One region of the Mesorhizobium sp. P2_E9 genome, then DNA from elsewhere that is predicted to be linked to it. Evidence: predicted binding sites of a transcription regulator. Region 1 holds the regulator's gene; the other holds the start of a gene.
The links. The regulator PhoB, encoded in region 1, activates phosphate uptake and scavenging genes when phosphate is short. The targets are predictions, from matches to a motif close to TGTCATNNANCTGTCAT.
Positions count from the first base shown of each region.

Region 2: the regulator PhoB is predicted to act here: its motif matches at 2,469-2,485, upstream of AC1D05_RS07630 (esterase-like activity of phytase family protein).

Region 1 is NZ_JBFUET010000005.1:299,390-303,810, reverse strand. Features, by position in the region: gene pstA (phosphate ABC transporter permease PstA) at 1-268, shown strand, start outside; gene pstB (phosphate ABC transporter ATP-binding protein PstB) at 265-1,068, shown strand; gene phoU (phosphate signaling complex protein PhoU) at 1,094-1,801, shown strand; gene phoB (phosphate regulon transcriptional regulator PhoB) at 1,821-2,510, shown strand; gene AC1D05_RS11705 (ROK family protein) at 2,523-3,767, opposite strand; gene xylF (D-xylose ABC transporter substrate-binding protein) at 4,039-4,421, shown strand, end outside.
Region 2 is NZ_JBFUET010000003.1:326,744-331,164, reverse strand. Features, by position in the region: gene AC1D05_RS07635 (L,D-transpeptidase) at 1-777, shown strand, start outside; gene AC1D05_RS07630 (esterase-like activity of phytase family protein) at 894-2,357, opposite strand; gene AC1D05_RS07625 (GcvT family protein) at 2,652-4,421, shown strand, end outside.

The DNA.
Region 1 (4,421 bases):
CGGCATTGTCACCGGCATATTGCTGGCCATCGCCCGCATCTCCGGCGAGACGGCACCGCTTCTTTTCACGGCGCTGAACAACCAGTTCTGGTCGAGCAATCTCAACGCGCCGATGGCCAGCCTGCCTGTGACCATCTTCCAGTTCGCTCTCAGCCCTTACGAGGAATGGCAGCAGCTGGCCTGGACTGGCGCACTCATCATCACATTGACGGTTCTCGCTCTAAGCATCGTTGCGCGCAGCCTGACCGGACGCAGAGAGGACAAATGAGCCAGATGTTGTCTCCAGACATGACGATCGCCGCCGAGGCGGCCGCCAAGGTAAAGATCGAGGTCAAGAACCTCAACTTCTACTACGGCCAGTCGAAGGCGCTGAAGGATATCACGCTGTCGCTGCCCGAGCGCAGCGTCACCGCCTTCATCGGGCCGTCGGGCTGCGGAAAGTCGACGCTGCTGCGCGTCTTCAACCGCATCTACGAGCTCTATCCCAAGCAGACCGCCGAGGGCCAGGTGCTGCTCGACGGTCAGAACGTTCTCGACCGTTCGCAGGATCTCAACCTGCTGCGCACCAAGATCGGCATGGTGTTCCAGAAGCCGACGCCGTTCCCGATGTCGATCTATGAGAACATCGCCTTCGGCGTCAGGCTCTATGAGAAGATCAGCAGGGCCGAGATGGACGGCCGCGTCGAGCAGGCGCTGAAGCGCGCAGCCCTGTGGAACGAGGTCAAGGACAAGCTCAATGCCAGCGGCCTCAGCCTGTCAGGCGGCCAGCAGCAGCGGCTGTGCATCGCCCGCACGGTGGCGGTGAAGCCGGAAGTCATCCTGCTCGACGAGCCGGCCTCGGCGCTTGACCCGCTGTCGACCGCCAAGATCGAGGAACTGATCGACGAGTTGCAGGCCGACTACACGATCGTCATCGTCACCCACAACATGCAGCAGGCGGCGCGCGTCTCGAAGCAGACCGCCTTCATGTATCTGGGCGAACTGGTCGAGTTCGACAAAACCGAGAAGATCTTTACGTCGCCTCGCGAGAAGCGCACGCAAGACTACATCACCGGCCGCTTCGGCTGATCGCACGCATACGAGGACCAGGATCATGGCCGAACACACAGTCGCAGCCTTCGACGAGGATCTCGGACAGATCAGCAGGCTGATCAGCGATATGGGCGACCTCGCCGGCTCGATGGTCGGCGGCGCCACCAAGGCGCTGCTGAATTCCGACAACGCGCTGGCACAGCGTGTGGTCTCCGACGATGCCATCATGGATGCGCGCCAGCGCGAACTCGACGACCGCGCCATCACGCTGATCGCCAAGCGCCAGCCGATGGCCGACGATCTGCGCCATGTCGTCGGCTCGATCCGCATGGCCGGCGACCTCGAGCGCATTGGCGACCTTGCCAAGAACATAGCCAAGCGTGTCGGCACCGTCGGTCTCAGCGCCACGCCGCGCGACCTGTCGCATTCCATCGACGCCATGGCACAGCTGGTGCTGATCCAGGTGCAGGGCGTGATCGAGGAGTATGCGGCGCGCGATGCCGCTGCCCTGGCGAAGCTGCGCGCCGACGACGAACGCATCGACGTCAAATACACCTCCGTCTTTCGCGAACTGCTGACCTACATGATGGAGGATCCGCGCAACATCACGGCGTGCACGCATCTGTTGTTCTGCGCCAAGAATCTCGAACGCATCGGCGACCACGTGACCAACATCGCCGAAAACGCCTACTATGTCCTGACCGGCACGCAGTTGCCCGCCAATCGTCCCAAGCAGGATGAAACGGCGATGTCGGCGCCAGCGGCCTGACGCAAGAGGTGACCAATCGATGATCGCGCCACGCATTATGGTGGTGGAGGATGAGGAGCCGCTGGGGGTGCTGCTCCGTTACAATCTTGAATCCGAAGGCTACCAGGTGGAGGTGGTGCCGCGCGGCGACGAGGCTGAGATCCGCCTGCAGGAGAACGTGCCCGACCTTCTGGTGCTCGACTGGATGGTGCCGGCGGTGTCCGGCATCGAACTCTGTCGCCGCCTGCGGATGCGGCCCGAGACCGAGCGGCTGCCGATCATCATGCTGACCGCGCGGGGCGAAGAAAGCGACCGCGTACGTGGGCTCTCGACCGGTGCCGACGACTATCTGGTCAAGCCGTTCTCGACGCCGGAATTCATGGCTCGCGTCAAGGCGCTGCTGCGCCGCGCCAAGCCGGAAGTTCTGTCCAGTGTGCTCAAGGTCGGCGACATCGTGCTCGACCGTGAATCGCACCGGGTCTATCGCAAGAAGAGCGAGATCCGGCTCGGGCCGACCGAGTTCCGCCTGCTCGAATTCATGATGCGTCATCCCGGCCGCGTGTTCTCGCGCAGCCAGTTGCTCGACAATGTCTGGGGCGAGACGATCTACATCGACGAGCGCACGGTGGACGTGCACGTCGGCCGGTTGCGGAAGGCGGTCAACAATGGCCGTATGCCGGACGTCATCCGCACCATTCGCGGGGCGGGCTACGCGATCAGGGAAGATTGAGCGGGACCTGATTCAGGCAACGTTCTTTCCGGTGCCAGCTCTCGCCTGCACGCCCGGTGCGAAAATCTCCTGGTCGACGAAGGTCAGCGCGCGCATGGCGCAGCCTTCGCGGATCAGAGGCAGTTCGTTCGGCTCGGTGTCGAAGGAAATCGATTTCGAGTGCTGACCGCCGGCGGTCTGCGCGATCGCTTCGCGCAGTGCCGGCTCGATCAGGTCGAAGGCGGCGGCACTGACGCCGACCATGGCGACGGGCGCGGGATCGATCAGCGCGAACAGGCTGCCGAGCCCATAACCCAGTGCCTCGCCGGCCTTGCGGTAGGCTTCGCGCTCAGGCCCGTCGCGTTCGCGTGCCGTCGCGGCCAGCGCCCGCATCTGCGCGTCGCTGACATCGGCCACTGGCTCGGTGTCCTCACTGAGCTGCCTGGCGTTGCGCCAGATGGCATAGTTGCCGGCATAGGCCTCGACGCAGCCGCGGCGTCCGCAACGGCAAAGCGCGCCGCCGGGCCGATGGATCATGTGACCGAACTCGCCGCCCGAGGAATGGGTGCCCGTGAACAGCTCGCCCTTCAGCACCAGGCCCATGCCGATGCCGTGCGACAGAAGGATGGCGATGAAGTCGTCGCGGTAGCGCTCGGGATCGCGCCAGCGCAGCGCCACCGCCATCATGTTGCAGTCGTTTTCCATGGTGGCGGGGATACCGAACTCGGCCTCGAGTATGTCGGCGAAGGCGATGTTGGTCTGCGGCGTGATCGGAGACCAGAGCATCGCCCGGGCCTCGGTGTCGGTGATGCCCTGGATCGCCAGCGCGATGCGGGCGACGCTGCGCACGTCGATATCGGGATCATCGAGGCGCCGCCGCACGATGGCGACGCATTCGCCGATCAGCGCCTCGCGCGACATGGTCAGCGTGTCCAGCCGGCGCTGTTCCTCCGATACGACCTGGCCGGCATAGTCGATGACGGCGACGGAGAGGAAATTCAGCGACAGCACCACGGTCATGACAGCCGCGGCCTCCGGATTGAGGCCGAGGCCGACCTGCGGCCGGCCGCGCTTGAGCGCGCCGGCCTCGCTCGGCTTGCCTTCGGCCAGGATGCCTTCGCCGATCAGGTCGGAAGAGATCGCCGATATGGTCGAGTGGCTGAGGCCGGTGGTCGCGGCAATCTCGGTGCGCGAGGGCCGACCGGCCCGGCGCACGGCCGCAATCACCATGGCGCGGTTGCGCCGGCGCAGATCGTCGTGGCGGATTCCGACCGACATGTTTTCCCACATCCTCCCGGTCGCCGCGGTTCCTCCGGCCCCTCGAACGCTGCCGACGACACGGTCAAATACTGGCAGAAGCGGCCCGTCCTGTCATTTATTTATTCCGAGGCTCGAAAAAAATTCACAAGGACATCAAAATCCATCAGAATCGTTGTTGACAGCGTTCCGGTGTTCGATCAGTGTTTTTTCGAGGCTCGAAAAAATAGAGCCTTTGTGCCGGCCTTAGGGCCAGTTTGGTCGCGCCATACGCGGCGCAGGGAGGAATATCATGAAGAGATTCACAGCCGCCATCCTGGCGGGTGTCGCCATGTCGCTGACGCTTGTGTCGGTCGCGCAGGCGAAGGACAAGGTCATCGGCGTTTCTTGGTCCAACTTCCAGGAAGAGCGCTGGAAGACCGACGAAGCCGCCATGAAGAAGGCGATCGAGGCCGCCGGCGACAAGTACATCTCCGCCGATGCGCAGTCCAATCCCGGCAAGCAGCTTACCGATGTCGAGAGCCTGATCTCGCAGGGCGCCAATTCGCTGATCATCCTGGCGCAGGATGCCTCGGCCATCGGCCCGGCCGTGCAGAAGGCGCTGGACGAAGGCATTCCGGTCGTCGGCTATGACCGCCTGATCGAGAACAAGGACGTCTTCTACCTGACCTTCGA
Region 2 (4,421 bases), on a different contig from region 1:
CTGTTTTCCGAGCGCCTGAACCGGCGCGAGTTTCTGGGTGCATCCGCTTTCGGTGCGGCCGCGGTAGCTCTTTCAGCCTGCACCACGACGGAGGTGGTGACGCCGCCGCCGGTGGCCTCTGCTCCGCCCGAGCCGGCGCTCGGCGATACCGCAACAATGTATACCGCGCGCACCGATGAGGGCTTTCAGCTGCCGGCCATCCCGGTGGCCAAGCTCGATCCGAAATTCGTGCGCCAGATCGTGGCCGACCCGACCGGTGAAAAACCCGGCACGATCGTCGTCGATGTCTCCGAGCACTTCCTCTATCTGGTGCGCGATGGCGGCAAGGCTATCCGTTACGGCGTCAGCCTCGGTAAGGCCGGCTTCGGCTGGACCGGCAGCGCCGTGATCCAGGCGCGGAAGAAGTGGCCGGTGTGGACGCCGCCGCCGGAAATGATCAAGCGCCGGCCGGAACTGGCGAAATTCAAGGATGGCATGCCGCCCGGTCCGCAGAGCCCGCTCGGCGCCCGCGCGCTCTATCTCTTCCGCGACGGCAAGGACACGATGTACCGGCTGCACGGCACGCCGGAGTGGGATTCCATCGGCAAGAACGCATCGTCGGGCTGCGTGCGTTTCATGAACCAGGACATCATCGACCTCTACAGCCGGGTTAACGGCCCCGCCCAGGTTTTCGTGCGTCCCAATTTGTCGGCTGCCGGCAAGATCATGGCCGTGTCGAGCAGGACGGCGGAACCGATCGATGCGGGCGTGCCGAAGGACGCGGAGTTCTTGAAGTAGCCTTCACGACCTGCCTGGAGCAATTCCAGGAAAAGTGTGAAGCGGTTTTCCGTCCGGAATTGCGTAAAACAAGAGATAGGCGGACGCGCCAAGCGCGCCCGCCTGGATAGGGGTGACTACTTCTTTGCGAGGCCGGGAAGCGTGACCTGATAGACCAGGAACATGGTGTCGACATTCGCGCCGTCATCGGCCTTGTAGGGGGCGCCGACCTGGAAGCCGTCCTGGGCAAGGAAGTCGTTGTCATTGGCGACGAACAGGAAGTAGTCGTCGGGCAGCTTCGGGTCGAGCACGCTGGCCAGCGACATCGCTTCCCACTTCTCGGACAGATTGTTGTGGTCGTTCGGCGCGCCATTGTGCAAGCCGAAGCGATTGAGCTGCGCATTGTCGTTGATGTCGATGAACGGCGTCAGCTTAGCCGGCGTCACCGACGGATCGAGCACGCCCTTGGGGGCGACCGGCTTGTCGGCGGCATCGAAGGCGCCGCCGGCGATGTCGGTCGCGGTCGAAACGTCGACGACGAAGATCTGGCGCAGAAGCGAGGTGTCGCCCTTCACCCCCTGGCCGTTGCCGCTGTCGCGCGCCAGCATCAGGAAGGATGTGTCCGACAGCGCCACGATCTCGCTTTGCGCGGCGATCTTGGTCTTGCCCTTGGCGTCCTTGAACACTGGCAGAGGCACGACATATTCATGCGCCAGCTTGAGATGGGCGAGGTCGGAGGCGTCATAGACCAGCGCCCGTGTGTTCTGCCGGGTCGAGCCCGAATCGCCGCCATCCTGCCTGGTCGCCGACTGCAGCACGGCGATCAGGAACTTGCCGTCCGGCGTCATCGCCATGCCTTCCAGGCCCTGGTTGTTCTGGCGGCCGGTATCGGGATCCTTCGGATCGGGCTCGGCAGCACCTGGACCGGGATTGTCCGAGGAGAAATTCGGCGTGCCTTTGCGCGTTGGTACGAGGGCCGCCGGCGGCTGCGTCGCCGACAGCAGGCGGCCTTGCGCCGAGAACCGGTAGATGTTGGGGCCATATTCGTCGGAGATGAACATCGAGCCCTCAGGCAGCCGCACGATCGCCTCGTTGTCGAGGGCGAGCTTGCCATTGGTGGCGGCGGGCAGCATCGGCATGTCGCCGGCAGCGGCGCGCACATCCGACAGCGGATCGAGGCCGGTGGCGTCGGCGCCCTTGTCGTCGGTCAGAAGCATGGTGTCGGCCAGCGTCGCCTTGACTTCGGTCTGCTCCTGGCCGGCGGCGCCTGGTGCCGCCGGGGTGAATTCGATGCCGATCGTGTTGATGCGCGGCCGGTAATCGGTGGTGCCGGCGACATTGTAGCCGCGATCCGGCAGCAGCCAGAGCGACCCCTTGTAGGTGCCCGCGTCATGCGTCCAGCCAGCTGTGTCGATCGCCATGCCGGAACCTGAGCCGAAGGTCTCGCCGAACTTGTCGCGCTGCGCGGCCGGGATGCGGCCGACGCCGACCAGGCCCTTGTTGACGAGGACGGTCGCGGTGCTGTCGGCGAGCGTCGGCGTCAAGGCGGTGAACAGGGCCAGCGCGACGCCGAGCGAGGCGGTTCGGTAAAGCTGTTTCATGGACAATCCTCTTTCTGACAGATGTGCCGGAGCGGCCGAAGGACGAAAAGCTGAAAGAGGCGATACATCGATGATGCCGCGCGCCCCCCAAAGGCGGTCTAAGGCGCGAACATGATGCTTGCGTGACAGTGCGGCATGCATGCCCGCCGGCTTGTTCGCAGGTCGAGAAAAGCATGCGCTCGGGCGACGGAATTGATGGTCCTTCGCACATGCATTCGGGTGTCCAAGCTCCGCACTAGACACTTATGTACAGCGCGTATATGGTGCGGCCTCTGACAGATCGGGAGGGAAGCCTTGAAGCCGCATTATCGCGCAGTGGTTATCGGGGGTGGGGTGGTCGGCGCCTCGGTGCTCTACCACCTGACGCGGTTCGGCTGGTCCGACGTGGCGCTGATCGAGCGCGCCGAATTGACGGCCGGCTCGACCTGGCACGCGGCGGCCGGTTTCCATGCGCTCAACGCCGATCCCAATGTCGCGGCGCTGCAGGATTACACCATCAACCTCTACCGCGAGATCGAGGCCGAATCCGGCCAGGACATCGGCCTGCATATGACCGGCGGCGTCAACATCGCTAGCGATCCCCAGCGCTGGGAATGGCTGAAATCGGCCTGGGCGGTGTTCCAGTCGGTCGGCATCGAGACCGCCCGGCTGGTGACCCCGGAAGAGATCAAACAGATCTGCCCGATCGTCGATGTCACCGGTGTGCTGGGCGGCCTGCATGATTCCAACGAAGGCCATCTCGACCCCTACGGCACGACACATGCCTATGCCGGTGCCGCGAAGAAGCGCGGCGCCGATATCATCCTGCGCAACCGCGTCGTCGAGCTGAAGGCCCGCGCCGATGGCCATTGGGACGTCGTCACCGAGCAAGGCACTATCGTCGCCGAGCACGTCGTCAACGCCGGTGGCTTGTGGGCAAAGCAGCTCGGCCGCATGGCCGGTGTCGACCTGCCGGTGACGCCGATGGAGCATCACTATTTCATCACCGAGGACATTCCGGAGATCGCGGCACTGGACCGGGAGATCGGCATCGCCGTCGATCTCGACGGTTTTTCCTACCTGCGGCAAGAGCGCAAGGGCGTGCTGCTCGGCGTCTATGAGCAGAACCCGAAGCACTGGAACATGGATGGCGCGCCATGGGACTACGGCATCGAGCTGATCCCGGAAGACATCGACCGCATCAGTCCGGAGCTCGCCAAGGCGCATGAGCGCTTTCCGTGCCTGGCGACGGCCGGCATCCGCAAATGGGTCAACGGCGCCTTCACCTTTACCCCCGACGGCAACCCGATCGTCGGACCGGTGCGCGGGCTGAAAAACTACTGGGTCGCCTGTGGCGTCATGGCCGGTTTCAGCCAGGGCGGTGGCGTCGGCAAATCGCTGGCCGAGTGGATGATTTATGGCGAGCCGCAGGCCGACATTTTCGGCATGGACATTGCCCGCTACGGCGCCTTTGCCACCAACCGGGAATATCTCAAGCAGACGACGCGGCAATTCTATTCACGCCGTTTCGTCATGACCTTTCCCAATGAGCGGCTGCCGGCGGGCCGGCCTTTGAAACGCCCCGGCGCCTATGACGGCATGAGTGCGGCGGGCTGCGAATGGACGGCGTCGTGGGGGCTGGAAATCCCGGCCTATTTCGCGCCGATGGGATTTCGCGAGAACACCACGCTCAAGCGCTCCAACGCCTTCGATATCGTCGGCGACGAGGCGTTGCAGGTCCGGCGTGCCGCCGGTCTCGTCGATATCTCGGCCTATGCGCGCTATGCGGTGTCGGGGCCAGGCGCCGAGGCATGGCTCGACCGGCTGCTTGCCTGCAGGCTGCCGAAGGCGGGCCAAGCGCGGCTGGCGCCGATGCTCGGGCCGGACGGGCGGCTGAAGGGCGACCTTACCGTGATCAACTGGGGCGACGACGACGGCTATTGGCTGATGGGCTCCTACTATCTCAGGGAATTCCATATGCGCTGGTTCGAGAGCCAGGCAGGAGATGACGTCGCGGTCACCGACATTTCCGACGCGATGAGCGGCTTCCTGCTGACCGGCCCGAATGCCCGCAAGATACTCGAA